DNA from 3 places in the Micromonospora sp. CA-111912 genome. Region 1 is predicted to be linked to each of the others. Evidence: predicted binding sites of a transcription regulator. Region 1 holds the regulator's gene; each other region holds the start of a gene.
What was found. The regulator HrcA, encoded in region 1, represses chaperone genes, less so after heat shock. The targets are predictions, from matches to a motif close to GGTTNGCACNCTCNNNNNGAGNGTGCNAACC.

Region 2: groES (co-chaperone GroES) is a predicted target of HrcA. The motif match lies at 7,573-7,603, and genes of this name have one in related genera.
Region 3: groL (chaperonin GroEL) is a predicted target of HrcA. The motif match lies at 5,465-5,495, and genes of this name have one in related genera.

What each region holds. Positions count from the first base shown of each region.
Region 1 covers NZ_CP192007.1:5,731,996-5,742,203, reverse strand. The annotation lists gene ACQPZO_RS23895 (MOSC domain-containing protein) at 1-587, shown strand, start outside; gene ACQPZO_RS23890 (phytanoyl-CoA dioxygenase family protein) at 660-1,562, opposite strand; gene ACQPZO_RS23885 (hypothetical protein) at 1,782-2,645, opposite strand; gene ACQPZO_RS23880 (enoyl-CoA hydratase family protein) at 2,836-3,618, opposite strand; gene hemW (radical SAM family heme chaperone HemW) at 3,637-4,860, shown strand; gene ACQPZO_RS23870 (DUF4870 domain-containing protein) at 4,942-5,640, opposite strand; gene hrcA (heat-inducible transcriptional repressor HrcA) at 5,909-6,931, shown strand; gene dnaJ (molecular chaperone DnaJ) at 7,007-8,149, shown strand; gene ACQPZO_RS23855 (16S rRNA (uracil(1498)-N(3))-methyltransferase) at 8,207-8,941, shown strand; gene ACQPZO_RS23850 (SDR family NAD(P)-dependent oxidoreductase) at 9,083-9,844, opposite strand; gene ACQPZO_RS23845 (histidine triad nucleotide-binding protein) at 9,890-10,208, shown strand, end outside.
Region 2 covers NZ_CP192007.1:6,323,904-6,334,111, forward strand. The annotation lists gene ACQPZO_RS26600 (GuaB3 family IMP dehydrogenase-related protein) at 1-126, opposite strand, end outside; gene guaB (IMP dehydrogenase) at 157-1,719, opposite strand; gene ACQPZO_RS26610 (DUF5319 domain-containing protein) at 1,957-2,367, shown strand; gene ACQPZO_RS26615 (response regulator transcription factor) at 2,514-3,332, opposite strand; gene ACQPZO_RS26620 (WhiB family transcriptional regulator) at 3,586-3,969, shown strand; gene ACQPZO_RS26625 (hypothetical protein) at 4,077-5,309, shown strand; gene groL (chaperonin GroEL) at 5,412-7,055, opposite strand; gene groES (co-chaperone GroES) at 7,126-7,440, opposite strand; gene ACQPZO_RS26640 (THUMP-like domain-containing protein) at 7,851-9,062, shown strand; gene ybaK (Cys-tRNA(Pro) deacylase) at 9,138-9,617, shown strand; gene ACQPZO_RS26650 (hypothetical protein) at 9,714-9,971, opposite strand; gene ACQPZO_RS26655 (hypothetical protein) at 10,061-10,208, opposite strand, start outside.
Region 3 covers NZ_CP192007.1:6,647,286-6,657,493, reverse strand. The annotation lists gene thrC (threonine synthase) at 1-337, shown strand, start outside; gene ACQPZO_RS28315 (N-acetyltransferase family protein) at 724-1,743, shown strand; gene paaN (phenylacetic acid degradation protein PaaN) at 1,865-3,538, shown strand; gene ACQPZO_RS28305 (GNAT family N-acetyltransferase) at 3,616-4,209, opposite strand; gene ACQPZO_RS28300 (cold-shock protein) at 4,435-4,638, shown strand; gene groL (chaperonin GroEL) at 5,689-7,311, shown strand; gene ACQPZO_RS28290 (hypothetical protein) at 7,387-7,632, opposite strand; gene ACQPZO_RS28285 (GNAT family N-acetyltransferase) at 7,823-8,761, opposite strand; gene ACQPZO_RS28280 (S8 family serine peptidase) at 8,855-10,208, opposite strand, start outside.

The sequences.
Region 1 (10,208 bases):
GCGACGCGAGCGGCCGCAGCGGGATCGACAAGCGGCCGGTCGACGGGCCGGTGCTGCTGCGGGCCGACGGCGTCGATGGGGACTTCATCGCCGAGCGGGCCCACCACGGCGGCCCCGACCAGGCGGTCTACGCGTACGCCGAGGAGGACGCCGCCTGGTGGGCGGCCGAGCTGGGCCGGGCCGTCCGGGAGGGTGGCTTCGGCGAGAACCTGACCACGTACGCAGTGGACGTGACCGGGGCGGTGATCGGGGAGCGGTGGCTGATCGGCTCGGCCCTGCTCCAGGTGACGAAGCCGCGCACGCCGTGCACCACGTTCGCCGGGTTCTGGGGCATGCCCGACCTGATCAAGCGGTTCACCGTGCGGGCCGCGCCCGGGGCGTACCTGCGGGTGCTGCGGGAGGGTGAGGTCAGCGCGGGCGACCCGGTCGAGGTGGTGGACCGGCCGGCGCACGGGGTCACCGTCGGCGAGGTGTTCCGGGCCGGCTCCCTGCAGCCGGAGCTGCTGCCCCGGCTGCTCGACGTTCCCGAGCTGCCGGAGTCGGTCCGGGAGAAGGCCCGCCGCCGGCTCGACGCGGGGCGGGCCTGACCGCGCCGGGCGTGCGGAAGGGCCCCCTGCCGTGCGCGACGCGCGCCGACAGAGGGCCCTTCGCCTATCGCGTCAGCGGAGCCAGGGGATGCTGCGGTCGAGCTGGCCGCGCTCCTTGAGCTCCTTGCGCAGCGGGATCTCGTCGTCGACGTACCCGTTCCAGTTGATGCCCCAGTAGTTCGCGGTGTGGGTGCCCTCGCCGCAGAGCTGGCGCTGCACCGGCGTGCGGTTGGCCCACCACTCGCTCTCGGGGTCGATGTGCAGCTCGTCGAGGGGGCGGATCCACCGGTAGGTGTAGCCGACGAAGAGCATCTTGCGGGTGATCGTGGAGAGGTTCGTCGACCGGGAGTGCCACTGGCGGCGGTCGAAGATGAACGCGTCGCCCGGCTTGGCGGTGATCTCCACCGTGCCCTCCGGGTCGGGGTTGTGCACCGTCAGGTCGTCCGGCCGGGGCAGCGAGTTCCACAGGTGGCTGCCCGGGATGACCTTGGTCGCGCCGCGCCCGGTCTCCGACAGGTCGGAGAGCACGTACGCCACCTTCAGCGAGAACATCGGCCGGGGCAGGTTCGGGTCCATCGTCTCCGGGTCGGAGTTCTGCCGGTACCCGTCCTGGTGCCAACCCCAGTACGGCTTCTCCGGCTCCGCCGCCGGCGGGGTGACGTCCAGGTGGTTGTGGTGGGTGTAGATGTTCCACCCGGCCAGGCCCCACATGTACGGGAAGGCGATCGGGTGGGTGAGCAGGTTGCCGAAGAGCTCGTCCCGATCAAGGAAGCCCAGCAGGTGCAGGGTGCCGTCCTTGGTGGTCTTGCCCTTGGCCTTCTCCTCCGCGTAGACGCGGTCGACGGCCTCCTCCAGGGCGGCCCGGTGGTCCTCCGTCAGCACGTTCCGCAGCAGGAGGAAGCCCTGCTCGTGGAACTCCTTGCGATCGGTGTCGCTGATCGGTTCGTAGCCGGTCCGGCCGTCGTAATCGAACACCGCGTAGTACCCCTCCCCATGAGGAAACCATTTCTGGCCCAGGCAGCCGATGGTACTGCGCCGGTATCGGGGGTGGCGTCGCGCCCGGCTGGGGCCGGGCGGTCACCCGACGATCGGCAGCCGGCCGGGCGCGGAGGGTGACAATTGGGTGTCAACCCGGGGGAGTTGCCCTCTATGCCGGATTGCGCGGTCACCGTCGGTGGGGAGATCCGGGGACGATCAGGAGTCGGCGAAGACCTCCGCGACGACCCGCTGGTCGGCAGTCGGGGCGTCGGCCACCCGACCCCAGGTGCCGGCCTCGGCGGTCCACTCCAACCCGCCGAAGCGCACCCGCTTCACCCCGTGGTCGGAGGCGTGCGAGACGAGCCAGTGCGCGTACCGCCAGCCGTCGCGCTGGTCGGTGGCCGGCACGGCGAGCCCGGTCAGCTCGGCCAGCGACACCGTCCTCGGCAGCCCCCAGTCGAGGCTCAGGCCCTGGGTCAGGGCCGCCGCCGCGGCCTCGCCGCGCATCACCGGCGTCGACCCCACGGTGCAGGCGACGGCCCCGGTCGCCTGACCGAGCAGCGCCCGGGTCAGCACCTGCGACTCGTCGGCCCACTTCTCGTACGCCTCCGGGTAGGCCGAGCGCTGCACCCGCTGCGCCGCATCGGTGACCCGCATCTTCTCCCAGCCGCGCACCCGCTTGAGCGCGGCGTAGAACTTGTTGGTCGCGTACCGTGGGTCGCCGATCTGCTCCCCGGTGCCCCAGCCCTGGCTCGGCCGCTGCTGGAACAGCCCCACGGAGTCGCGGTCGCCGCCGTCGAGGTTGCGCAGCCCGGACTCCTGGTACGCCGTGGCGAGGGCCACCACCACGGCACGCTCCGGCATCTTCCGCTGGGTGCCGATCGCCGCGATGGTGGCGGCGTTGGCCATCTGGTCGGCGTCGAGCCGCACCTGGCCGTCCGCCTGCACGAGACAGGTGCGGCTGGCCAGGGGGAGCCGTAGGCGCTCACCCACCTGGCGGGCCACGAGCCAGATCCCGATGGCGGCTATGACGGCGACGACGACACCGGCCGCGATGACTGCCCGACTTCGCACCCGCACCCCCTGTTCGACGGCGTCCGCCAAGAGTACGTCCCCGTCGCCGCTGACCGGCTAGTCCGACCGGTTCGCTCCGTTCCGTAGCGAGTCGACCACATTTCCCGCCCGGGGTGGTGTGTTCCACCCGCCCGGTGCCCGGGCGCGACGGGCGCGGTGCCGGCCGGCTTTCCCGCCGGCCGGGGCGGGAAACGCCTCAGGCGGTCGGCACCCAGCTCGCGTCCCGCTTCTCCCGGAACGCCAGCACCCCCTCGCGCCCCTCCTCGGAGAGGAAGTACCCGGTCGACACGGCGGCCAGCTCGGTGATCTCGGCGGCCAGGTCGGCGGCCGGCGGCCGGCGCAGCAGCGCCTTCGCCCCGGCCAGCGCCTGCGGCGCGCCCCGCACCAGCGACGCGCACACCCGCTGAACCGCCGCGTCCAGCCCGTCGGCCGGCACGGCGGTGGTGACCAGGCCGATCTCGGCGGCCCGCCGGCCGTCGAAGGTGTCGCCGGTCAGGTACAGCTCGGCGGCGGCCCGGGGGGCCAGCCGGGGAAGCACGGTCGCCGAGATCACCGCCGGGACCACCCCGATCCGCACCTCGGTGAAGGCGAACGTCGCCTCCTGGGCGCAGACCGCCAGGTCGGCCGCCGCGATCAGGCCAAGCCCGCCGGCCCGCGCCGGCCCGGCCACCCGGGCCACCACCGGCTTCGGGCACTCCCAGACCGCCGCGAGCACGTCGCCGAGCATCCCCGCCGGGACGCTGCCGCTGGCGTACGCGGCGGCGGTCTCCTTCAAGTCGGCGCCGGAGCAGAACACCGGGCCGGTGTGGTCGAGCACGACCACCCGGACCGCGTCGTCGGCCACCGCGGCGGACAGCCCGGCCAGCAGCTCGGTCATCAGCGGCGTCGAGAGCGCGTTGCGATTGTGCGGGCTGTTCAGGGTGAGGGTGGTCACCCCGCGGGCCGTGGTGACCCGCACGAGCGCGTCGGAGGAGGTCATGCGGGCACACTAGTGGCCATGCCCGGCGTCCTTCCAGAAGGCGAAGCCGTCCCCGTCGACGGCTCGCTGCCCGCCACCGCCACCCGCGCCGTCGGCGCACGCGGCTTCGGCGTGTACGTGCACGTGCCGTTCTGCGTCAGCCGGTGCGGCTACTGCGACTTCAACACGTACACGGCCGACGAGTTGGGCGGCGGGGTCGGCCGTGAGTCGTACGCCGACACGGTGCTGGCCGAGCTGGCCCTCGCGGGCCGGGTGCTCGGCGACACCCCGCCGCCGAGGGTCGACACCGTGTTCGTCGGCGGCGGCACGCCCACCCTGCTCCCCGCCGACCACCTGGCCCGCATCCTCGACGGCATCGACCGCACCTGGGGGCTGGCCGCCGACGCCGAGGTGACCACCGAGGCCAACCCGGAGTCGGTCACGCCGGAGTCGCTGAAGACTCTGCGGGCGGCCGGGTACACCCGCATCTCGCTGGGCATGCAGTCCGCTGCCCCGGGGGTGCTGGCGGTACTCGACCGTCGGCACAGCGCCGGCCGAGCCACCGCCGCCGCGGCCGAGGCCCGCGACGCCGGGTTCGACCACGTCAACCTGGATCTGATCTACGGCACGCCGGGGGAGAGCGCCGAGGACTTCGCGGCGTCCCTCGACCAGGTGGTCGCCGCCGGGGTGGACCACGTCAGCGCGTACGCCCTGATCGTGGAGGACGGCACCCGGCTGGCCGCGCGGATGCGGCGCGGCGAGCTGCCGTACCCCTCCGACGACGTGGCGGCGGACCGCTACCTGGCCGCGGAGGCCGCCCTCGGCGCGGCCGGCTTCTCCTGGTATGAGGTGTCCAACTGGGCCCGCACGCCGGCCGGGCGGTGCCGGCACAACCTGCTCTACTGGGCCGGCGCGGACTGGTGGGGCCTGGGCCCGGGGGCGCACAGCCACGTCGGCGGGGTGCGCTGGTGGAACGTCAAGCACCCGAGCGCGTACGCGAAGCGGCTCGCGGCGGGGGAGTCCCCCGGCCTGGCCCGGGAGGTGCTCACGCCCGGCGAGGCGCACATGGAGGACGTGATGCTGCGCCTGCGGCTCGCCTCCGGCCTGCCGCTGGACGTGCTGGACGCGCCCGGCCGGGCCGGCGCGGAGCGGGCCGTGGCCGGTGGGCTGCTCGACCCGGCCGGGTACGCGGCCGGCCGGGCCGTGCTCACCCTGCGTGGCCGGCTGTTGGCCGACGCGGTCGTGCGCGACCTGCTGCCCTGATCGGACGCCCTGGCCCGCGCCCCCGTCCGCCGGGCCGGCTGCCCGGCATCGGCCGGCCCGACGGGGGCCGGCCGATGCGGGTCACTTCACGAAGTTGTAGGTCATCGGGTAGCGGTAGAGCGTGCCCTCGTTGGCCTTGATGCCGCCGATGATGCCGAAGATGATCGGCACCAGGGCGACCAGCATCGGGATGAAGAACAGCACCCCGCAGGTGACCACGGCGAGCACGAAGCTGACCAGGAGGGCGGCCACCCAGGTGAGCTGGAAGTTCAGCGCCGCGACGGCGTGCGCGCGCACGGTCGGCGACTGCGGGCCCTTGGCCATGAGCGCGATCAGCGGGGCGACCCAGCCGAGCAGGCTGCCGCCGACCACCACGCCGAGCGGACCGCCGAAGTGCGCGATCAGCGCCCAGGTCTTGTCGTCGTTGGTCGGGTAGCCGCCGGTCGGGCCCGGGTACGCCCCGCCGGTCGGATATCCGCCACCCGGGGGGTATGCGCCACCCGGGGGGTAGCCGCCCGGGCTGAAGCCACCCGGCGGGGGCTGGCTGCCGGGCGGCGGGTAGCCGCCCGGCGGTGGCTGGTCGCCGGTGGGTGGTGGATAGTCACCGGGCGGGGGATAGCCACCGGGCGGGGGATAGCCACCGGGCGGGGGATAGCCGCCCACCCCGGGAGCCCCGGAAAGTGGTGCGGTGGGCGGCTCGTCCGCCGACGAGCCGTACGGTGCCGACGGCGGGTAGTCGCCCGGATCGCCTGATCCGGGAGGGCGAGGTGGTTCAGTCATGCACGTCACGGTAGGGGCTGCCGACAAGTGGGCACCGGAGCGACACTGGTCAGGTACGAGGGGATGACCGGCAGCGGGGCCGGCGTCCCGCCCTGTCGCACGGGTGCCGCGGCCGGGCCGACGGTCCAGTCTGTGATCTTACCGACGGTGGGGCAGCCGACGTAGACTGGCACTCATTACAGTCGAGTGCCAGGCTCCGCCAGCCGGCGGGCAGGTCCGGGGCGTCGCCGCGACGACGGGCACCGACGTGCGACAGGAGGTAAGGGGAGTGGGTCTCGACGACCGCAAGCTCGCCGTGCTCCGCGCCATCGTCGAGGACTACGTCGCCACTCAGGAGCCGGTCGGCAGCAAGGCCCTGGTCGAGCGCCACCAGCTCGGCGTCTCCCCGGCGACCGTCCGCAACGACATGGCGGTGCTGGAGGAGGAGGGGTACATCCGGCAGCCGCACACCAGCGCCGGGCGGGTTCCCACCGACCGGGGCTACCGGCTGTTCGTCGACCGGCTTTCCCGGGTCAAGCCGCTCAGCCCGGCCGAGCGCCGGGCCATCGAGCGCTTCCTGGTCGGCGCGGTCGACCTCGACGACGTGGTGCACCGCACGGTCCGGCTGCTGGCCCAGCTCACCCGGCAGGTCGCCGTGGTGCAGTACCCGTCGCTCGCCCGGTCCTCGGTGCGGCACCTGGAGCTGGTGCCGATCTCCACCACCCGGCTGATGCTGGTGATGATCGCCGACACGGGGCGGGTCGAGCAGCGGCTGGTCGAGCTGCCCGCGCCGGTCCCCGCCGACGTCGTCACCGACCTGCGCCGGCTGGTCAACGAGAAGCTGGTCGGCAGCCGGCTGTCGGAGACCCCGCCACTGGTGCAGGCCCTGGTCGAGGAGTCGGCGGCGCACCTGCGTCCGGCCATGACCACGCTGTCCACGGTGCTGCTGGAGACGCTGGTCGAGCGGCACGAGGAACGCATCGCGCTGGCCGGCACCGCCAACCTCACCCGGGGTGGCCTGCTGGACTTCCAGGGTTCGCTGCGGCCGATCCTGGAGGCCCTGGAGGAGGAGGTGGTGATGCTCAAACTCATCGGCGAGGCCGAGTCGACCACCACCCGGGTGCTGATCGGCGACGAGAACGAGATCGACAACCTGCGCGCCGCCTCGGTGGTGAGCACCGGGTACGGGCCGGGGGCGGCCGCGCTCGGCGGCCTGGGCGTGCTCGGCCCCACCCGGATGGACTACCCCGGCACCATCGCCACGGTGCGAGCCGTGGCACGCTACGTGGGCGAGCTGCTGGCCCAGAACTGACCAGTCAGGGCCGACGGCCGGCTCCGGCCGCCGACCGGCGCAACGCGAGACGAACATGAGGACACGGGAACGCTAGTGGCCAGGGACTACTACGGCATCCTCGGCGTGAGCCGGGAAGCCTCCGACGACGAGATCAAGCGCGCCTACCGCAAGCTGGCGCGGCAGTTCCACCCGGACGTGAATCCGGACCCGGAGGCACAGGAGAAGTTCAAGGACATCAACGCCGCGTACGAGGTCCTCTCGGACGACCGGAAACGGCAGATCGTCGACCTGGGCGGTGACCCGCTGGCCCCGGGCGGCGGGGGCGCCGGCCCGGGCGGGCCCGGCGGGGCCGGCCCGTTCGTCGGCTTCCAGGACATCATGGACGCCTTCTTCGGCGGTGCGGCCGGCGGCGCGCGCGGGCCCCGCCCGCGTACCCGGCCGGGGGCCGACGCGATCCTGCGGCTGGAGCTGGACCTGCACGAGACGGCGTTCGGCGTCGAGGCGCCGATCACCGTCGACACCGCCGTGCTCTGCACCACCTGCTCCGGCGCGGGCACCGCCGCCGGCACCCACCTGGCCACCTGCGAGGCGTGCGGCGGCCGGGGCGAGGTCCAGTCGGTGCAGCGCACGTTCCTCGGCCAGGTGGTCTCCGCCCGGCCGTGCACGGTCTGCCAGGGGTACGGCACCACGATCCCGCACCCCTGCCCGACCTGCGCCGGCGACGGGCGGGTGCGTACCCGCCGCTCGCTGACCGTGAAGATCCCGGCCGGGGTCGAGGACGGCATGCGGATCCGGCTGGCCCAGCAGGGCGAGGTCGGCCCGGGCGGCGGCACCGCCGGCGACCTGTACGTGGAGATCCACGAGCGCACGCACGACGTCTACTCCCGCAAGGGCGACGACCTGCACTGCCGGGTGACCGTCCCGATGACCGCCGCCGCGCTCGGCACCCGGCTGACCATCAAGACGCTGGACAGCGAGGAGACGGTCGACGTCAAGGCCGGCACCCAGCCGGGCAGCACCCTGCGGCTGCGCGCCCGGGGCGTGCCGCACCTGCGCGGCACCGGCCGTGGCGACCTCTACGTCCACCTCGACGTGCGGACCCCGACCAAGCTCGACGCCGACCAGGAGAAGATGCTCCGCGACTTCGCCAAGACCCGGGGCGAGGAGGTCGCCGAGCTGTCCAAGCAGGGCGGCTTCTTCTCCCGGATGCGCGACGCGTTCAACGGGCACCCCTGACCCCGGTCCTCCGGCCTCGCCGCCCCGGTTCCCGCCGGGGCGGCTAACCTGATCGTCGTGTCCGCGCCGCTGTTCCTGGTCGAGTCGCTGCCCATCGCTGCCCAGCTCACCCTGGACGGCCCCGAGGGGCATCACGCCGCCACCGTGCAGCGGCTGCGGGTGGGCGAGGAACTGCTGCTCGCCGACGGCCGGGGCGGCACCGCGTCCGCCGTGGTCACCGCCGTCGGCCGGGGCAGCCTGGAGCTCGACATCACCTCCCGGGGGTACGTCGACGCGTCCGTGCCCCGGCTCGTGGTGGTGCAGGGCATCGCCAAGGGCGACCGGGGCGAGCTGGCCGTGCAGGCGATGACCGAGGTCGGGGTGGACGAGATCGTCCCCTGGGGGGCGTCCCGCTCGGTGGTGCAGTGGCGCGGCGACCGGGGCGTACGGGCGCGGGAGAAGTGGGCGGCCACCGCCCGGGAGGCGGCGAAGCAGGCCCGCCGGGCGTGGCTGCCGGTGTTGGCCGGGTCCCCCGACGAGTCCACCGCCGCCGTGGCCCGGCGGATCGCCGGGTCCACCGCCGCGTTCGTCCTGCACGAGGAGGCCGACGACCGGCTGACCACCGTGGAGCTGCCCGATGCGGGCGAGATCGTGCTGGTCGTCGGCCCGGAGGGCGGCATCGCCGAGCCCGAGCTGGCCACCTTCGCCGCCGCCGGCGCCCGCCCGGTCCGCCTGGGCCCGTCGGTCCTGCGCACCTCCACGGCCGGCGTGGCCGCCCTCGCGGTCCTCTCCACCCGCCTCCCCCGCTGGTAACCCAACCCACCCCCACCCCCACCCCACCCCCGCCCACCCCTCCCGTCGATCTTGCAGTTGGGGCCCCGAGAATGGGCGAAATGCCCGATATGCTGGGGCCTCATGTGCAAGATCGCGGGATAGAGGGGCCCGGGGGGTGGGTTAGGTGCGGAGGTGGCTGGCGCCGTTGAGGTCGAGGATGGTGCCGGAGGTCCACTCCGCCTCCGGGCTGGTCAGCCAGTGGATCGCCGCGGCGATCTCGTCGGGGCGGGCCACCCGGTTGAACGGGCTCTGGGCGCGGATCGCCGCGCCCCGCTCGCCGGCCAGGTGCTCCGTGGTCATGTCCGTCTCCACGAAGCCGGGGGCCACCGTGGCCACCGCGATGCCGTACGGGGCGAGGGCCACCGCGAGGGACTGGCCGAGCGCGTTCAGCCCCGCCTTGCTCGCCCCGTACGCCGGCTGGTCCGGCTCGCCCCGGAACGCGCCCCGGGAGGAGACGTTGACGATCCGCCCACCCCGCTCGCGCATGTGCTGGGCGGCGCACCAGGTCACGTTGGCCGCCCCGGTCAGGTTGGTCTCCAGCACCTGCCGCCAGCGCCGCTGCCAGTCGGCGTAGGACGTGCCGAAGACCGGGTGCGGGGCGTCCCGCTCGCCGTACACCCCGGCGTTGTTGACCAGCACGTCCAGGCCGCCGAGGCGGGCCGCCGCGTCGTCGACCATGGCCCGTACCGCGTCGGGGTCGGTCAGGTCCGCGCGGACCACGACGTGGCCGTCGCCCGGCAGTTCGGCGCGCAGCCGCTCGGCCAGCTCCGCCGAGTCCCGGTGGTGGATCGCCACCCGGTCCCCGCCCGCCGCGAACCTCGCCGCCACCGCGCGCCCGATGCCGCGCGAGGACCCCGTCACCAGTACCGCCCGTGAAGTCACGCCGCCATCATGCCCGAGCAGGCCGGCACGCCTTACCATGCCCCGATGGGATCCGACTGCTTGTTCTGCCGAATCGTCGCCGGGGAGATCCCGGCCACCATCGTCCGGGAGACCGACACCACCCTGGCGTTCCGGGACATCTCCCCGAAGGCCCCGGTGCACGTGCTGGTCATCCCCAAGGAGCACTACGCCGACGTGGCCACCCTGGGACAGGGCGACCCGGCGCTGGCCGGGGAGCTGCTGGCCGCGGCGGCCGTCGTGGCCGAGGACGAGGGGCTGCTCGGCGACGGCTACCGGCTGATGTTCAACACCGGGGCGTACGGGGGCCAGGAGGTCTTCCACGTCCACGCGCACGTGCTCGGCG
Region 2 (10,208 bases), 590 kb from region 1:
GAGCTGCCAGGCGGTGGAGACGTCGTCGACGTCCCGGGTGCGGCGGCTCGGCACGATGGCGATGTCGTCCAGGTGGTAACCGCGCTGCGCGGTCTTACCCAGGCCGATCTCGACCACGTCACGCATGGGGGCTCCAGGTGTCTCGGGGGGTGGTGGTCAGCGGGAGTGGTAGTTCGGCGCCTCGACGGTCATCTGGATGTCGTGCGGGTGGCTCTCCTTGAGCCCGGCCGCGGTGATCCGGATGAGCTGGCCGCGCCGGTGCAGCTCGGGGATGCTCTCCGCGCCGACGTACCCCATGGCGGCCCGCAGCCCGCCGGTGAGCTGGTGGGCGACGGCGGAAAGCAGGCCCCGGTAGGGCACCTGACCCTCCACGCCCTCCGGGACCAGTTTGTCCTCGGCGAGCACGTCCTGCTGGAAGTAGCGGTCCTTGCTGTAGGACTTGGCCTGGCCCCGGGACTGCATCGCGCCGAGCGAGCCCATCCCCCGGTACGCCTTGTACTGCTTGCCGTTGATGAAGATCAACTCGCCGGGGCTCTCCTCGCAGCCGGCCAGCAGGCTGCCGAGCATCACCGTGTCGGCACCGGCCACCAACGCCTTGGCGATGTCGCCGGAGTACTGGATGCCGCCGTCGCCGATCACCGGGACGCCGGCCGGGCGGGCGGCCCGGGCCGCCTCCATGATCGCGGTGATCTGCGGGACGCCGACGCCGGCCACGATCCGGGTGGTGCAGATCGCGCCCGGCCCCACTCCGACCTTCACCCCGTCGGCGCCGGCCTCGACCAGGGCCTTCGCCCCGGCGTACGTGGCCACGTTTCCGCCGACAATGTCGATCTTGACGTCCTTCTTGAGCTGGCGCACCATGTCCAGCACCGCCCGCTGGTGGCCGTGCGCGGTGTCCACGATGATCACGTCCACGCCCGCGTCGACCAGGGTCCGGGCCCGCTTGTACGAGTCCTCGCCCACCCCGACGGCGGCGGCCACCCGGAGCCGGCCGGCGTCGTCCTTGGTGGCGTTCGGGTACTGCTCGCTCTTGGTGAAGTCCTTGACGGTGATCAGCCCGCGCAGCCGGCCCGAGTCGTCGACGATCGGCAGCTTCTCCACCTTGTGCTGACGCAGCAGCGCCAGCGCCTCGTCCTTGCTCACCCCGACGGGCGCGGTGACCAGCGGCGGGCGGGTCATGATCTCGTGGACCGGGGTGGCCGGCTCGGAGACGAAGCGCATGTCCCGGTTGGTGACGATGCCGACGAGCTGGCCGTCGCCGTCGACCACGGGCACCCCGGAGATCCGGTACCGGCCGCAGAGCGCGTCGACGTCGCGCAGGGTGTCCTGCGGGCTGGCCGTCACCGGATTGGTGATCATGCCGGACTCGGAGCGCTTGACCAGGTCGACCTGGAGCGCCTGGTCCTCCAGGGAGAGGTTGCGGTGCAGCACGCCGATGCCGCCCTGGCGGGCCATCGCGATCGCCATCCGCGCCTCGGTGACCGTGTCCATCGCGCTGGACAGCAGCGGGACGGCCAGCTCGACGTTGCGGGTCAGCCGGGTGCGGGTGTTGACCCGGCTGGGCACCACGTCCGACTCGCCCGGCTGGAGCAGCACGTCGTCGAAGGTGAGGCCGAGCGGGACCACGCGGGCCGAGCCGGCGGGCAGCTCCGGCAGGTGGCCGCCCAGCTCGCCGCGGTCGGCGTCGGTCGGAAGATCGATGCTGGGCGAATTGTCCACGAAAGGCTCTCCTGAGCTGGTCGGGCGCGGGGCTTCAGCGAGGCGGCGCGCGCGGGCATCCGGCGCACGCCGGGTAGCTGACACGTCGGTGCCATCGTACCCATCGGCCCGGGCCGACCCCGCCCGAGCCGGCCCGGTCGTCGACGCTGCGTGACGGCCGCCCCCGTCAGCCCCGACGCCGGGTGACCGGGCGGACGGGGGCGGGCGGCACGTGGTCGCGGGGTCTACGGTGAGGGGGTGCACGACGAGCCCATCGACCCGTTCAACGGCGACCCGGCCGATCCGGCGGCGGAGCTGCACGACCCGGACGGCGACGCCGCACTCGACCCCCTGACCGAGGTCGAGCGGCAGGACGTGCTTGAGGACCTCGCCGACCTGGAGATCTACCAGGCCCTGCTGGCCCCCGTCGGGGTGCGTGGGCTGGTGATCGAGTGCGAGGACTGCCGGGAGCCGCACTACTTCGACTGGGACCTGCTCCGGGGCAACCTGCGTCACCTGCTCAGCTCCGGCCGGCCCCGGGTGCACGAGCCGGCCTACGACCCGGACCCGGACCACTACGTCACCTGGGATTACGCGCGCGGCTACGCCGACGGCGTGCACGACACCCTGACCGAGGGCACCGAGGACGACACCGAGCCGGGCAACTGAGCTGCCCCGCGGGTCCTGCGCGTTGTTGACGTACGGGTAGCGGCTCGCGGCGCTTGTCCGGACAGCACGGCGTCGCACCAGGCCGGGTCGCACCGGGCGTGACCTGCGGGACCGAGCCCGGCCGGGCAGCGGGCCCGACGGCGCGCTCAGGCGACCAGGCCGGCGCGGAAGCCGGCGGCCACCGCGTGCGCGCGGTCGCGGGCGCCGAGCTTGCGGAACAGCCGGCGGGCGTGCGTCTTGACGGTGTCCTCCGAGACGAACAACTCCCGGCCGATCTCGGCGTTGCTCTTGCCCTCGGCCATCCCGAGCAGCACCTGGAGCTCCCGCTCGGTCAGGCCGACCGCCCCCCGGGCGCCCCTGGCCGGGGCGGCCCGCCGGGGGTTCGCCGGCTCCTCGGTCTCGCCGCCGGCCGGCTCCGGCTCGTCGTCGCCCCGCTGCACGGGCACCACCGACGGCACACCGCCCGGCCCATCCTGGGCCGCCGACCAGGCCGGGCCTGGATTGTTCGGGGCGCGGCCGGCCGGGGCGGGGCGCTTCTGGCCGCCGACGGCCGCGGCGTCCCGGGCCGGGTCGGCCACCCGGTGCCGGGTCGCCCGGCCCGGCGCGGAGAGCAGCAGCAGGGCCTTGGCCACCGCGCTGGTCAGGTCGTGGTCGGTGCCCTGGATCAGGCCCCGGGCCCCGGCGCCGATGCTGGCCGCAGCCGCGTCGGACTCCTCGGCCCCGAGCAGCAGCACCGCGGCCTGCGGGGCGCGGGCCAGCACCCGACGCACGAAGCCGGCGCTGTCCGGCCGGGTGAGCGTCGTGTCGGCGAGCACCACGTCGGGCGGGCCCTCCGCCAGCCGCAACATCACCTCGGGATCGGAGACGGCGGTACGGACGGCGGCGGACAGTCCGAGCCGAGCCGCCGCGGAGTTCAGCTGCTGCGCGGCGAGCGGCGTCCGAACGCACACGAGAACAGTACGCACTGTGGTCTCCTCTCCGACCCGAAGCAGACCACGGCGGGGTGTGGTCGGGTGGGCGTTCCCAGCAATCCTCCGAACTTTTCCGACAGATGGGGCATAAGCCGCGCAATGTCCGAGGTTTTCGATCACAGAAGTGTGAGCCCGCGCGAGCCGGGGTACCGGAAGCCCGAGCCGGAAATCGGTGCGCCAGCGCGGCCGCCGCCCGGACATCCGGTCAACTGAGAGTCTCCGCGGTGCCGCGGGAGGAGGGGTGCTGATGTCGAACGTACGCAGGCTGCCCGGACCCATCGTCGACCTCTGGGACTGGCAGCGGCTCGGTGCCTGCCGGGGCCGCGACAGCGCCCAGTTCTTCCACCCGGACGGGGAGCGCGGCTCCTCCCGTCTGCGCCGCGAGTCCGGCGCCAAGGCGGTCTGCCGGGCCTGCCCCGTACGCGCCGAGTGCGCCGCGCACGCGCTGTCCGTCCGTGAGCCGTACGGCGTCTGGGGCGGCTTCAGCGAGGCGGAGCGGCTGCGGCTGCTCGCGGTCGGCTGGGAGGACCTGGCCGACCGCCGGCACAGCCGCGTCGACGTGGCCCGCCTGGAGTCCCGCCTCGGCCGCCCGCACAAGTCCGCGATGTCCGCCCAGCGCAGCGTCGCCTGACGACCGCGCCCACCGCACGCCGACGCCGCGCCCCGGCCGCCCGGGGCGCGGCGTCGTTGTCACGTCCCGGCCAGGCGGATGTCCCACCGTTCTGCCAGGATCCTCGGATGCTGATCGACATCGCGGATCCGGACACGCTCTGGGCGCGGTGGGGCGCGCTCGCCTCGGCGCTCGCCACCCTCGGCCACGACGACGTCTACTGGTGCGACGCGGGCGGCGCCCACCACGACGACCACGGGGGCAACTGGGCGCGGCTGGTGCGTGTCGAGGGCGGTCGGGCGGTGCTCTTCGGCTACGACCACGAGTACAGCGACACCGTCGACGTCAGCCCGCCGCTCGACCTGCTCGCCGGGGCCCCCGCCTGGCTGCCCTGGCCGGAGCTGATCCGGCATGCCGAGGCCGACCAACTCGGCTACGCCTACTGGTACGACGGCGGCTGGTCCCGGGTGCCGTACCCGGAGCCGCTGCTGCCCGACGGGCTGCGGGCGACTGCCGGGGCGGTGCTTGACGACGACCGGGCCCGGCGGGAGCTGGGCGAGGTGGTCTTCGAGTGGGGCGGATACCAGCCTGCGGACGAGGCGACGGAGCGGGCCGAGGTGGCGGAGGCCGCCGGCCGGTTGCTCGCCGCCGCTGCCGACCGCGCCCTCGACGCGGGCGCGCTGGACGGGCTGCTCGGCCGGCTCCGGCCCGGCCCGGTCGACGTACCCGCCGGCCTGGCGGTGGCGGCCCGGGCCGGGCTGGCCCCGGGCGGGAGACCACCGGCGGTGGCGGCGGCGGCAGGGGCTCCGCCCCGGCGGGTCCGGGTGCTCAGCGACGACCAGCACGACCGGCTGGTCTGGACGGCGATGCGGCGGGCCACGGAGGCGCCCCGCCCGGCCCCGGCACCCACCCCCGAGCTGACCGAGCTCGTCGACTGGGCACGCGGCCGGGCCCCGGCCGGCGACGGCCGCTGCTCGCTGCTCATGCAGGTCACCGACACCGCGCTCAGCCAGCACCCGGGCGAGTCTCCCCCGGCCAACCGCCCGGGCGAGGACGGCTGGGCGGCCTTCCGCCAGGCTGGTGACCTGGTCCGCCGGCTCCGGGCGGCCGAGGCCGACCCGGCGCACGGGCAGTGGATCTTCCTACGGCTGGAGACGACCGCCGGCGGTTTCACCCTCGAACGACGCTACGACTCGTGGCCCGGTTGGCTGCCCGACGGGCACGGGCCCTGGCGCAGCCACCTCCAGCCGGAGCTGGACCGCCGGGCACCGGCGTTCCGGCCCGCGTGGGCGGTGCTGCTGGCGCCGGAGGTCGCCTACCTCGGCCCGCCGCCACCCTTCGACACGCCCACGATCGGGTAACGGGCCTCCCGGCGCGCGCCCGCCACCATCAGGGGGCAGGAAGGGCGGCAGGGCACGCCGTCGGGGTGAAGGCGTGCCCTGCGCGGTGTCGTACGGCGTCGGTCAGAAGCCCGGGCCGTGCTGGTGGCCGTGGCCGTGCGAGTGGCCGTGGCCCCCGGCGGCCGGCTCGGCCTTCTCCGGCTTCTCCACCACCAGGCTCTCGGTGGTGAGCAGCAGGCCGGCGATCGAAGCGGCGTTGGAGACCGCGCTGCGGGTCACCTTCACCGGGTCGATGATGCCGGCCTTCACCATGTCGACGTACTCGCCGGTGGCGGCGTTGAGGCCGGTGCCCCACTCCTGGTCGGCGACCTTCTGCACCACGACGTAGCCGTCGTGGCCGGCGTTCTGCGCGATCCAGCGCAGCGGCTCGACCAGCGCCTTGCGCACGATCGAGACGCCGATCTTCTCCTCGCCGGTCAGGCCGAGGCCGTCGTCGAGAACCGACCGGATCTGCGCGAGGGCGGCACCACCACCGGGCACCGTGCCCTCCTCGACAGCGGCCTTGGTCGCGGCGATCGCGTCCTCGATGCGGTGCTTGCGCTCCTTCATCTCGACCTCGGTCGCCGCGCCCACCTTGATGACCGCGATGCCGCCGGAGAGCTTCGCCAGCCGCTCCGCCAGCTTCTCCCGGTCCCACTCGGAGTCCGAGGCCTCGATCTCCTTGCGGATCTGGGCGACCCGGTCGGCGACCTCGCTGGACTGCCCGCCACCGTCGACGACGGTGGTGTTCTCCTTGTCGACCACGACGCGCCGGGCGGTGCCGAGCACCTCCAGGCCGACCTGGTCCAGCTTGTAGCCCAGCTCCGGGGCGACCAGCTCGGCGCCGGTGAGGATCGCCATGTCCTGAAGCATCGCCTTGCGGCGGTCGCCGAATCCGGGGGCCTTCACCGCGCAGACCTTGAGGGTCTTGCGGATCGAGTTGACCACCAGGGTGGACAGGGCCTGGCCCTCGACGTCCTCGGCGATGATCAGCAGCGGCTTGCTGTTCTGGAGGACCTTCTCCAGCAGCGGCAGCAGCTCCTCGATCGCCGAGATCTTCTGCGTGGTGATCAGGATGTACGGGTCCTCCAGGACCGCCTCCTGCCCCTCCACGTCGGTGACGAAGTTCGGCGAGATGAAGCCCTTGTCGAACTGGAGACCCTCGGTCACGTCCAGCTCGGTGGCGAGGGTGGAGCCCTCCTCGACGGTGATGACACCGTCGCGGCCGACCCGCTCCATCGCCTCGGCGATCAGCTCGCCGATCGTGGCGTCCTGCGCGGAGATCGTCGCCACGTGCGCGATCGACTCCTTGCTGGCGACCTCGACGGCCCGTTCGAGCAGGGCCTCGGAGACCTTGTTGGCGGCCACGTCGATGCCGCGCTTGAGGCCGGCCGGGTTGGTGCCGGCGGTCACGTTGCGCAGGCCCTCGCGGACCATCGCCTGGGCCAGCACGGTCGCGGTGGTGGTCCCGTCGCCGGCGACGTCGTTGGTCTTGGTCGCCACCTCCTTGACCAACTGCGCGCCGAGGTTCTCGTACGGGTTGGTGAGCTCGATCTCCTTGGCGATGGTCACGCCGTCGTTGGTGATCGTGGGCACACCGAACTTCTTGTCCAGGACGACGTTGCGCCCGCGCGGGCCGAGAGTGACCTTGACCACGTCCGCGAGGGCGTTGACACCGTGTTCCAGCAGGTGCCGGGCGTCATCCGAAAAGCTAAGGATCTTCGCCATTAATGTCCCTTCGAAGCGGCACTGCCCCGGCCCGGCGAACCGGACCGGGGCAGTGACACTGATCGGTTGCCTACTTCTCGATGACCGCGAGAACGTCGCGGGCGGAGAGCACCAGGTACTCCTCGCCGGCGTACTTGATCTCGGTGCCGCCGTACTTCGAGTAGATGACGGTGTCGCCGACGGCGACGTCAACCGGGATCCGGTTGCCCTTGTCGTCGATCCGGCCCGGGCCGACAGCGAGGACAGTGCCCTCCTGCGGCTTCTCCTTGGCGGTGTCGGGGATCACGATGCCCGACGCCGTGGTGGTCTCAGCCTCGTTCGCCTGGACCAGGATCCGGTCCTCGAGCGGCTTGATCGCAACCTTGGTCGCGGTAGTCACGGGCATACCCTCCTGGGGTATTGGTTTCGTTGCTGGCCGACGGGGCCGACCAGCGTCAATCTGCCACATGCCACCGGGCGGGGCCGTCGTCGCGGGTGCCGGTCCGCCTGGCGTTCAGCGCCCGGGCACGGGCCCGGAAGCTGGCACCCTCGATGGGAGAGTGCTAATCGCAGGTTAGGCCGTGGCTAGCACTCCGTCAAGGAGAGTGCCAGCGCGCCACCCGTCGTGTCGCCACAAGTTCCGCCACTCGTAACCGCGACACGCCGACGACACCTCGCCACACCGTGCTCGGCTCCCAACCGTCGGTGGTCCCCATCGCCGCCGCTCCCGCCCGCTGACACCACCGTCCGGCCGCCGGGCGGACCCCTGATGGCCCGCAGCCGAACAGCCCGGCCGGGGCCCGGGACAATGGGCGGGTGGATCTCGACCAGTTCGCCGCCCTGCGTACCCCCGAGGGGTCGGCCGCGCTCGACGCGGCGACCGAGAGGGCCGGCGGCGACCCGCTGGCCGCGGCGGGCGCGCTCCGCTCTGCCGGAATCCCGGCCGGGCTCGCGGCGGCGGCGCTGACCCAGGCGGAGCTGCGCCGCCGGGCGGTCGGCAAGTTCGGGCCGGAGGCCGCCGGCATGTTCCTCACCCGCCCCGGGCTGGAGCAGGCCACCCGCCGGGTGGTTGCCGACCGACGGGCCGACCGGCTGCGCGCGGCCGGGGTGCGCACCCTCGCCGACCTGGGCTGCGGCCTCGGGGCCGACGCGCTCGCCGCCGCCCGCGCCGGCATCCGGGTGTACGGGGTGGAGGCCGACCCGGTGACCGCCGAGATGGCCGCCGCGAACGCCGAGGCCGCCGGGCTGGCCGACGCGTTCACCGTGGAGTGCGGCGACGCCACGGCGTTCGACGTGGACCGGGTCGACGCGGTTTTCTGCGACCCGGCACGGCGCAGGGCCGGCACCGGGCGGCGGATCTTCGACCCGAACGCCTACTCGCCGCCGTGGGACTTCGTCACCGGCCTGGCCGAACGGGTGCCGCACACCGTGGTCAAGGTGGCCCCCGGCCTCGACCACGCGCTGATCCCGGCCGGAGCCGAGGCCGAGTGGGTGAGCGTGGCCGGTGACCTGGTCGAGGCCGCCCTGTGGTGCGGCCGGCTCGCCGAGGTCCCCCGCCGCGCCACCCTGCTGCGGGAGCCGGCCCCCACCGTCGCCGCCGCGCCGGTCGCCCACCACCAGCTCACCGGCTCCGGCGCGGTCGAGGCCACGGTCGGCCCGGTCCGCCGGTACGTCCACGACCCCGACCCGGCGGTGGTCCGCGCCCACCTGGTCGCGGAGCTGGCCGACGTCCTGGGCGCCACGCTCGCCGACCCGAGCATCGCCTACCTGTACGCCGACGCGCCGGGTGCGACGCCGTTCGCCCGCTGCCTGGAGATCACCGACGTGCTGCCGTTCTCGTTGAAGCGGCTGCGCGCCCTGCTGCGCGAGCGCCGGGTGGGCCGGGTCGAGATCCTCAAGCGCGGCTCGGCGCTGGAGCCGGAGAAGCTGCGGCGGGACCTGCGGCTGGCCGGCCCGGAGGCGGCGAGCCTGGTGCTGACCCGGGTCGCCGGCGCACCCACCGTGCTGCTGTGTCGGCCGGTGGGCTGACCCGGATCGCCTGCCGCGGCGCCGATCCGCCGTTTCCGGTGGCCCGCCGGGCAACGCCGGGTTAGCTTGTCGGGCATGGCGGGACAGGGCACTCCGGCGACGGCGCTGCTGAACAGGCGGAAGATCCGGCACAGCACCCACCCGTACGACGTCTCGCCGGACGCGCCGGACTACGGCGCGCTCGTCGCGGCGGCCCTGGGCGTACCCCCGGAGCGGGTGTTCAAGTCGCTGGTCACCGAGGTCGACGGCGCGCTCGCCGTGGCGGTGGTGCCGGTGACCGGCGAGCTGGACCTCAAGGCGCTGGCCGCCGCGCTCGGCGGCAAGCGGGCGACGATGGCGGACCGGGCGGTCGCCGAGCGGGCCACCGGCTACGTGCGCGGCGGGATCAGCCCGATCGGCCAGCGCAAGCGCCTGCCCACGGTGCTGGACGCCTCCGCCCTCGGCCACGAGACCGTCTACGTCTCGGCCGGCCGGCGCGGCCTCCAGGTCGAGCTGGCCCCGGCCGACCTGATCGCCCTCACCGATGCCGCGACGGCCCCGATCGCCGCCCACTGACCCCACCGCCCACGCGCCGGCAGTGGGCCGTCGGCCCGCCGCGGAAAACGGGAACCGCCGGGTGGGCCGACGTCGGCCCACCCGGCGGCCGTCTGGTCAGCGGCGGGTGCTGACCCGCTGGATGTTGACCACACCCTCCTCGTCGAAGACCTCAAGGATCTGCGTGGAGAAGCTGCGGTGACCGCGTCGGGTCAACGCCACGCCCTCCTGGATGCTCACCCGGCCGGCCCGGGTGTGCGTGGCGAAGACCTCGACGGGCTCACCGTTGCGGACGTCCGCGCAGATGTGGACGGTCTGCGTGCCGTCGGCCTCGTCGTCCACGACGACGAGGCCGCGGTCGATGGGTAGTTTCACTACAGGACCCCTTTCCTCTTAGCGGTAGCAGTTTGCGGGGTTACCGATGGGTGCGACGGCCCAGCCGCGACGGGCGAGGCCGGGGCCCGTCAGCCGTACTGGCAGGAGGCGGCCGACCCCACGGTCGTGTTGCCGGACTTCTTCTCGCAGCACTGGCACCAGAGGAAGCCGCCGGAGGTGGTGCACGACCAGGTGTAGTTCGTGGCCGCGCGGCAGTTGCTGAAACTGACGTTCGGC
Region 3 (10,208 bases), 920 kb from region 1:
GCTCAACATCGGCGATCCCGCCGCCGGCCTGTACGCCCTGGAGGCGGTCCGGCGCACCGACGGCTGGATGGAGTACGCCGACGACGACGAGATCCGCGACGGCATCCGGCTGCTGGCCCGGACGACCGGGGTGTTCGCCGAGACGGCCGGCGGGGTGACCGTCGCCGTGCTGCGCAAGCTGGTCGAGTCCGGCCGGCTGGACCCGACGGCGGAGACTGTGGTGTTCAACACCGGCGAGGGGCTGAAGACCATCGACGCCGTCGCCGGCCAGGTCGGCCCGACCCACCGGATCAGGCCCTCGCTGCGCGCCGCCCGGGACGCCGGCCTGCTCGGCTGACCTGTTTCGGATCGACCCTGGTGCGGCCTGCGGCCCTTCCCCCTTCCCGGCCCGGAAGCGCGCCGCATGCCGCACTCCCCCGGCCCTTGCCCGCCGCCCCGGACCCGACCGTCCGGTGGACGGGTGGATCGCCCGGACGGAGGATGGGGCGGATCCCCCGAGTAACCGACTTTTAGCCCTGGGTGAGAGAAACCCGCCGCCGAGGACTTGACGGCAGGAACCGGACGGCGCAGGATGCTCGGTGCGGGAGGGCGTTTCGCCGAAGACTTTTTAGTTCTTGCGACCCAACGCCGAAGGCGTTGTGCGATCGTCCCTCCCGACCACGTCCGATCGGGCCAGCGATTAATTCGCTGGCCCGATCGTCTTTCCCGGGTCACCCTCAGCCCATGGGCATCACGATCACGCCGATCGACCCGGCCGACCAGAGTGCGGTCGACGCGGCGTACCGGATCAGGGCGGCGGCCGACGCGGCGGACGTCCCCGACTTCCCGCCGCTGTGCCGGCGGCGGTTGGAGGCCGGGCTCCGCCACCCGATGCCGGGCGGGGCGCCGGTCTGGGCGCTCGCCCGCCGCGACGGCGTGCCGGCCGGCTACCTCGCCCTGGACCTGCCGCAGCTCGACAACACCGACAACGCCAACGTGGACCTGTTCGTGGACCCGTCGCACCGCCGGCACGGGGTCGGCCGGGCGCTGCACGAGCACGGCCTGCGGGTGCTGCGCGAGCGGGGGCGCAAACGGGTGGTCGGGATGGCCGTCGCGGCCCTGCCCGACGGGCCGGAACGTGCCGGGGCCGGCGGAGCGTTCGCCGCCGTGGTGGGCGGGCGACCGGTGCTCGCCGAGGTCCGCCGCCGGCTCGACGCGGCCCGGCTCGACCAGGCCGTGCTCGACGCCCTGCTCGCCGACGCGCGGCCCCGCGCCGCCGGCTACCGCACCGTCCGCTGGCAAGGGGCCGCCCCCGAGGAGTACGTCGCCGACGTGGCCCACCTCGACGGCCGGCTGATGACCGACGCCCCGCTGGGGGACCTGGAGTGGGAGCCGGAGCGGGTCGACGTCGAGCGGATACGTGGCACCGAGCGGGCGCTCGACGCCCGGGGCCGCCGCCGCTACCACCACGGGGCGGTGCACGTGGCGTCCGGCCGGCTGGTCGCCTGGACGCTGCTCGACGTCGGCCCCAGCGCGTCGTGGCACGCGTTCCAGCAGATCACCATCGTCGACCCGGCGCACCGGGGGCACCGGCTCGGGCTGCTGACGAAGGTGGAGAACCTGCGGTACGGCCTGGCCCACGAGCCGGAGCTGCGCTTCGTGGACACGTTCAACGCGGCAGCCAACGGGCACATGATCGCCATCAACGAGCGGCTCGGCTTCCGTCCCGTCGACGCCTGGACCGACTGGCAGCTCACCATCTGACCGGGCCACCGTGCGACCGCCCGGCTGTTCAGCGCCGCGCCGGCCCGGTCGGCGTCCCGGCACGCCGGCGGCGGTCGCCGGCCCCTACTGTCCGGTTCGCCGCTGGGGCATGATGGCGGGCATGACGGAGACCCCGCATCCCCTGCACGACAGGCACGCCGACACCCTCAACCGTGCGCTGACCGCGATCGCGGAGCGTGGGTACTGGTCCGCCTACCCGGAATCACCCAGCCCCCGGGTGTACGGCGAGACCGCCGCCGCCGACGGCAAGGCAGCCTTCGAGGCGTACCTGAACGGCGACTTCCCGCTCGACCAGCCGGGCGTCGGCGACCGGGTGGCCACCGAGGCGAGCCCGTTCGGGCTGGAGCTGAACGTCCGTTACCCGCACGCCGGCGCCGACGAACTGGTCGCCGCCGCCTCCGCCGCGCTGCCGGCCTGGCGCGACGCCGGCCCGCAGGCCCGGGCGGGGGTCTGCCTGGAGATCCTCGACCGGTTGCACAAGCACGTCTTCGAGCTGGCCAACGCGGTGCAGTTCACCAGCGGACAGGCGTTCGTGATGGCCTTCCAGGCCGGCGGGACGCACGCGCTGGACCGGGCGCTGGAGGCGATCGCCTACGCGTACGCGGAGATGACGCGGCTCCCGGGGACGGCCGGCTGGGAGAAGCCCGCAGGCAAGGGCGACCCGCTGCGGATGACCAAGACGTTCCACGTGGTGCCGCGCGGGGTGGCCCTGGTCATCGGCTGCAACACCTTCCCGACCTGGAACTCGTACCCGGGGCTGTTCGCCTCGCTGGTCACCGGCAACCCGGTGGTGGTCAAGCCGCACCCGCGCGCGGTGCTGCCGTTGGCCATCACCGTGCGCTACGCCCGGGAGGTGCTCGCCGAGGCCGGCTTCGACCCGAACCTGGTGCTGCTCGCCCCCGAGGCCCCCGGCGAGAAGCTCGCCTCGACGCTCGCCCTGCACCCGGCCGTGAAGATCGTCGACTTCACCGGCTCCACCGAGTACGGCGACTGGCTGGAGGCCAACGCCCGGCAGGCGGCGGTCTACACCGAGAAGGCCGGCCTGAACACGGTGGTGATCGACTCCACCGACGACTTCGCCGGGATGTGCCGCAACCTGGGCTTCACGCTGACCCTCTACAGCGGCCAGATGTGCACCACCTCGCAGAACATCCTGATCCCGTCGGGTGGCATCGCCACCGACCAGGGGCACAGGAGCTTCGACGAGGTGGCCGCCGGGATCGCTGCGGCAGTCGGCAAGATCACCGCCGACCCGGCCCGGGGCGTCGAGCTGACCGGGGCGATCGTCAACGACGGGGTGCTGGAGCGCCTCGACGAGGTCACCAAGGTCGGCGAGGCCGTGCTGGAGTCGCGGGCCGTCGAGCACCCGTCATTCCCCGGCGCGGTGGTCCGCACCCCGACGATCGTGAAGCTGGCGGCCGGCGACACCGGGACGTACTCGCGGGAGTGGTTCGGGCCGATCTCGTTCGTCATCGCGACCGACTCCACCGCGCACGGCCTGGAGATCCTGCGCTCCACGGTGGGGGAGAAGGGTGCGCTGACCGCGGCCGTCTACTCCACCGACGAGGCGGTGCTGGACGCCGCCGAGGCGGCTGCGGTCGACACCGGGGTGCACCTGTCGTGCAACCTGACCGGGGGCGTGTTCGTGAACCAGTCGGCGGCGTTCTCCGACTTCCACGGCAGCGGCGCCAACCCGGCCGCCAACGCGGCCCTGACCGACGGCGCGTACGTGGCGAACCGGTTCCGCGTCGTGCAGAGCCGCCGCCCCGCCTGACGAGGCGCCCAGGGGCCCTCTCGGCGCGCGGGCGTCGGGCGGGCCCCTGGGCACGCCAAACTCAAGCGCCGGGGCGCTCAGGCGGGGCGGCGCATCTGGAGCTCGCGCAGGGCCGGAATCACCGGGTGGGGGACCCGGACGCCCGTGTCGACGAAGCCCAGCCTCTGATACGCCCGGTAGGCGCGGTCGTTGCCGACCACCACCTCCAGCATCAGCTCCGGCCGGCCGCACTCGCGGGACCAGCCGGCCACCGCGTCGATCAGCTCCGCGAGCAGGCCGGTGCCCCGCCGCTGCGGGGTGACGTAGACGGCGTACACGATGGTCAGGCCCGGCTCGTCCGGGGCGACGGTGCCGCCGGCGTGCCCCAGGAGCCGGCCGGCGGGGCCGCCGGGGCGGTCGGTGCCCGGGTCGGCGACGAACTGCGCGGTGTGCCGGCCGACGGCGACCGAGGCGATCCGGGCCGCGTAGTCGGCGTGCGGGCGGGCGGCGGCGTCCGCCAGGGTCTCCAGGAAGGCCAGCGGGGCGTCGGCGAGCATCTCCAGCCGCAGCGCGCGCATCCGGGCCGCGTCCCACGGGGTCACCCGGTGGACGACGGCCGCCCGCGTGGCCGGGGCGACCCTCCTGTCCGGCGCGGGACGCCCGGCGGCCGACGGGCGGGGACCTGCTGTCATCCCGCATGCTTACCGCAGTGACGCCCGCCTATGCGTCTCCGGGTCGAGGTCGGTCCGGTATAGCCTGATTTGCGGTCGTGCGCCTGCGTGACGGCTCGTGTACCGTGCGATTTTGGTCACTGAATTCGGGGTCGTCGTCCGACCCCGGAGCCGGTGGTCCGGGGCCGCCGGTTCGCGCCGGCGTCCCGCCGGTTCGGCAGGCCGCGCGACGTGAGGAAGTGCACCGTGGCACAGGGCACCGTGAAGTGGTTCAACTCCGAAAAGGGCTACGGCTTCATCGCCGTCGACGGGGGGCAGGACGTCTTCGTCCACTTCTCCGCGATCGAGATGGACGGCTACAAGGCGCTGGACGACGGACAGCGGGTGGAGTTCGAGATCGCCCAGGGGCAGAAGGGGCCACAGGCCGAGCGGGTCCGCGTCGTCGCCTGACCCCCGACCAGGTCCGGGGCCCGCGGCTGGCGGGCCCGGGCCGACCCGCCCGCGACCGCGACGACGGGCACCCCGCCGGATGGGTCAGCCGGATGCCGTGGCCGGGTGCGTTTAGCCGGATGCGGTGGCCCCAGGGGCGGGACGGCGACGCGGGGCCGGGTCTCGACGCGGGGCTGACTCTTCGGTGCGCCGGCGTGCTGCGCCGCGCCGCTGGGTGCCCCCACCCCGGCCGGAAGCCCAGTCGAGCCCTGGCGACGCCCACGTTGCTGCTGGCGGCACGCCTGTACCTCGGGTCCCGGCCGCCTGCGGCCCCGCCGCCGGTGCCTCATGCCGCCCGGCGTCCCATGCCGCCCGGCGTCCCATGCCGGGCCCGCAGCCCGACGGCTGCCTCGAGCTTCTGCCTGTCCGTGACGGGGGCGCGTGGAGCCGGTTCGGCCCGGTCTCGCCCTTCGAGTGCGGCACCACCGATCCTGCCCGCGCCAGTCCCGCGTCGCCGATTCTGCCCCGCCCCGCCGACCCGGGTCCGCCAATTCGCCCGCCCGCAGGCCGGGCCCCTGGCCGGCCCGCCGGCTGACGCAGCGGGGCCGGGAGACTCCACGTACGCGGTCCCGGATGTCCCGGCTCACCTGACCGTCTCGGCTCACCTGACCGTCCCGGTCGTCAGTACCCGGGCAAGGGTGCCCGGCGTGCGGTGGTCCGGTGACCGCCGTCGGCAAGTGGGTGAACTTGGCCGAGTCGGCGGCCGGACAGCGCTGGTCAGGGCTCGCGAACCGGGTCGGGACCCGGCATCGTGCTTGCACTCGGCAAGGCAGAGTGCTAAACAAGTCATTGGCACTCGCATACCGTGAGTGCCAATGGTCGGGACGGTGGGGCCACGGGCTCCCGGCGGGCAACCGCCGGGTGGCGCAAGGCCGGTCGTCGCGGGCTATCCGGCCCGGCCGAGGAGACGTCGTCGTCGCCAGGTGGCGACGTCCCAAGGTGCGTACACCAGGCGGCCCATCCGGGACACACACTCGGGTGGCCCGTGAGTGTCCAGGAGGACAACGCCGTATGGCCAAGATGATCGCGTTTGACGAAGAGGCTCGCCGTGGCCTCGAGCGGGGCATGAACCAGCTCGCCGACGCCGTGAAGGTGACCCTCGGCCCCAAGGGCCGCAACGTGGTGCTCGAGAAGAAGTGGGGTGCCCCCACCATCACCAACGATGGTGTGAGCATCGCCAAGGAGATCGAGCTCGAGGACCCCTACGAGAAGATCGGCGCTGAGCTGGTCAAGGAGGTCGCGAAGAAGACCGACGACGTTGCCGGTGACGGCACGACGACGGCGACCGTCCTGGCCCAGGCCCTGGTCCGTGAGGGCCTGCGCAACGTGGCCGCCGGCGCCAACCCGATGGCCCTGAAGCGGGGCATCGAGGCCGCCGTGGCCAGCGTCTCGGAGGAGCTGTCCAAGCTCGCCAAGGACGTCGAGACCAAGGAGCAGATCGCCTCCACCGCCTCCATCTCCGCCGGTGACAGCACCGTCGGCGAGATCATCGCCGAGGCGATGGACAAGGTTGGCAAGGAAGGTGTCATCACCGTCGAGGAGAGCAACACCTTCGGCCTGGAGCTTGAGCTCACCGAGGGCATGCGCTTCGACAAGGGCTACATCTCCGCGTACTTCATGACCGACCCGGAGCGTATGGAGGCCGTCTTCGACGACCCGTACCTCCTCATCGTCAACAGCAAGATCGCCTCGGTGAAGGACCTGCTCCCGATCCTGGAGAAGGTCATGCAGTCGGGCAAGTCGCTGCTGATCATCGCCGAGGACATCGAGGGCGAGGCCCTGGCCACCCTCGTGGTCAACAAGGTCCGTGGCACCTTCAAGTCGGTCGCCGTCAAGGCGCCGGGCTTCGGTGACCGCCGCAAGGCCATGCTGGCTGACATCGCCATCCTCACCGGTGGCCAGGTCATCAGCGAGGAGGTCGGTCTCAAGCTGGACGCCGTCGGCCTCGACATGCTGGGCCGCGCCCGCAAGGTCGTGGTGACCAAGGACGAGACCACCATCGTCGACGGTGCCGGCGACGCCGAGCAGATCCAGGGTCGGGTCAACCAGATCCGGGCCGAGATCGACAAGAGCGACTCCGACTACGACCGCGAGAAGCTGCAGGAGCGCCTGGCCAAGCTGGCCGGCGGTGTTGCGGTGATCAAGGTCGGCGCGGCCACCGAGGTCGAGCTCAAGGAGCGCAAGCACCGCATCGAGGACGCCGTTCGCAACGCGAAGGCGGCCGTCGAGGAGGGCATCGTCCCGGGTGGTGGCGTCGCGCTGGTGCAGGCCGGCAAGACCGCCTTCGAGAAGCTGGACCTGACCGGCGACGAGGCGACCGGCGCGCAGATCGTCAAGATCGCGCTGGACGCCCCGTTGCGGCAGATCGCCGTCAACGCCGGCCTTGAGGGTGGCGTGGTCGTCGAGCGCGTCCGCAACCTCGACCCGGGCCACGGCCTCAACGCCGCCAGCGGCGAGTACGTGGACCTGCTGGCCGCGGGCATCATCGACCCGGCCAAGGTCACCCGGTCGGCGCTGCAGAACGCCGCCTCCATCGCGGCGCTCTTCCTCACCACCGAGGCCGTCGTCGCGGACAAGCCGGAGAAGGCCTCGGCTGCCCCGGCTGGCCCGGGTGGCGGGGACATGGACTTCTGAGTCCAGCTCCACCGAACGCCGAAGGGGCGGGCCGCTGACACGGCCCGCCCCTTCCGTCGTCTGCCGGCCCGCCGGTCACGTCGGTAGGGGTCGCTGGTTGCGTCGCTTCCGGGTCCGGTCGTACGGCGGGTGGATGCGGATCGGCTCGTCCACCAGGACCACCGGCTCCTCGGCCGGGAGCGCGTCGTCCTCCGTCATCTCCGCGAGCTGCTCGGCGTCGCCGTAGTCCAGCCGGTCGAACGGCAACTGGCCCGGGATCTCCTCGACCGGCACCCAGGTGGCCCGCTGCGCGTCGTCGGTCTGTTCGTCGTCCGTGGCCATGACCGCCTCCTCTACCCAGACGGTAGGGGCCGTCGATGGCCGACGCGGCCGAACGGCGCTATACAGGCCCTTGCCCGTTTCGCCGCCCGGCCTGCCACGCACCCGGCCGCCCGGCCTGCCACGCAGTACTCGATGGAACGGCCTGCCACGCAGCACTCGGCGGCCCGGGCGGCGGCCCGGGCTTCCCCGCTCATCCGGCGGCCGGCAGCGCCTTGCGGTACAGGAAGAAGACGCGCTCGATCCGGGCCCCCGCGCTGCCCGAGTAGAAGGACACCGGGCCCACCCAGCCGATCTGGGCGGATTCCACCCCCTCGGCCCGCTGGTCGCGCAGGCACCGGCGCAGCAGCACCCCGCCGATCCCCGTGCCCTCCGCCTCCGGATCGGTGCCCATGGGGCCGAACCAGCTCGGCCGGGACGAGCCCCAGGCGGCGAAGCCGAGAACCGTGCCGGCCCGTTCCGCCAGGTGTGCCCCGGCGCCGGGGCGTCCCAGCGAACCGGCCAGCTCGCTGTCCCACGCGCCGCCGAAGGTGGACCGGGCGAACGCGGCCAGCGCCGGCAGGTCCGCCGGCTCCGCGCGCCGCACCGTGACGCCCCGCTCGGCCAGCCGCCGCTCCGCCGGCTCCGTCGTCCGCAGCGCGGGCGATTCGTCGTACGACAGGTCGGCCGTCATGTTCCACGCCGTGCGGTCCTGGGCGTAGCCCAGCGCCAGCGCGGCGCAGACCGCCGGGGTGTACCGCACGTCGATCCCCGGCCAGGCGTAGTACGGCGGGTTGCCGGCCAGCAGCACCTCGGTCGCGCCCCGCCCGGCGAGATCGCGCTCGGCCCGGTCCAGCAGGGCCCGCCCCACGCCCCGACGCCGTCGCTCGGGGGCCACCGCCACCAGGTCGACGTGCCCGACCGGGGGCTCCCCGTCGGAGAGCGAGGCGATCAGCGCGCCGACCAGTTCCGTCCCGTGGTACGCGCCCAGCCCCAGCACCGTCCGGTCCGCCCCGGCGCGGGTGTGCAGGGTGTCCACCACGGCCGCCGCCTCGGCCGCGTCCTCCGGCAGGTCCAGCGCGTGCCGGCACAGGTCCACCACGGCGGGCAGCGCGCCGGGGGTCAGCTCGGCCAGGGTGATCTGCACGTCCATGGTCGCCGACCCTAGATCACCGACCGCCCCGCCGCACCTGCCGGCGCCCAGCCGCACCTCCCGCGCCGTGGGCGTCGACGAGGCCCCCGCGGGTCATCCGGCGCGGGCGGCGCGGACGGCCGCGTACGCGTCGACGAGGCCGGCGCCGGTGATGTTCGCGTCGCCGCCGCAGGCGTCCGCCGGGTTGCGGGAACGGTACGTCGCGTCGGCCGGGGTGGCGGTGTCCCGCAGGATCCGCCGGGTCCGGTCCAGGTCGCCCACCAGCGCCGGGTTCGCCGACCACATCAGCGCCACCACCCCGGCCACCTGCGGGGCCGCCATCGAGGTGCCGTCCAGCGTGGCGTACGTGCCACCCGGCATCGCGGAGAGCACCCCGACGCCCGGGGCGACCAGGTCCGGCTTGCTCCCGCCGGGCACCGGCCCCCGGCTGGAGAAGGAGGCGACCTTCCGGTCCCGGTCCACCGCCCCGACCGTGAGCACGTCCGGGTACGGCGCCGGGGGGTCCTCGATCGACCCGCAGCGCGGCCCGGTGTTGCCGGCCGCCGCGACGACGAAGATGCCGGCCGCGTCCAGTGCCGCCGTCGCCGGCCGCAGCGCCGCCGGGTCGCAGCCCTCGATCGGCGGGCAGCCCCACGAGTTCGTCAGCACCTGTGGGGCCCGCTCGGGCCGCCCGTCGGTGAACGGGTCGCCGCCGGTCGGGAACGGGGCCAGCATGAACTGGAGGCAGTCGAGGTAGCGGGCCGGGCTGCCGAGGTTGCGGTCCAGGTTCACGCAGCCGACCCAGCTGGCACCCGGGGCCACCCCGATGCCACCGCGCCCCACCGCGCTGCCCGCCGTGTGCGTGCCGTGCCCGCCCTGGTCGGTCGGCGCCGTCGTGTGGTCCCACGGGTCGTACCAGGAGTCGTCGCCGCCCCGGAAGCCGGCGGCCAGCGCCGGGTGCCGGCCGTCCACCCCGGAGTCGGAGCTGCCCACCACCACGCCGGCGCCGGTCACCCCCAGCCCGGCCCAGACCCGGTCCGCGCCGATCAGGGACACGTTCCAGGCCGGCCCGGCCGGCGCGGGCGCGTCGCCCCGGCTGGTCGGCGCGGCGGCCGGCAGCGGGCGCAGCCGCTGGCTGACCAGCACCCGGGCCACCTCCGGCCGGCCGGACAGCCAGGCCCGCACGGCCGGACCGCCGTCCACCTCGATCGCGTTGACCAGGTAGTACGGCGTCGGGTCGAGCCGCAGCCGGGCCAGGTCGCGGCGCAGGTCGGGCTGGGTGCGCTCGGCCGTGGCGACGAGCCGCCGGTAGACCTCCCCGGCCCGGGCGTCCCGGCCTCCCCGGCCCGGTGCGCCGGCCGGGATCCCGCTCAGGTCGGCCTGCTCGCGCAGCACCACCAGCAGCCGCTCGCCGTGCAGGCCGGGGCGGCCGGGCCCGAGGTACACCGCCGCCGCCCCGGCGAGCAGG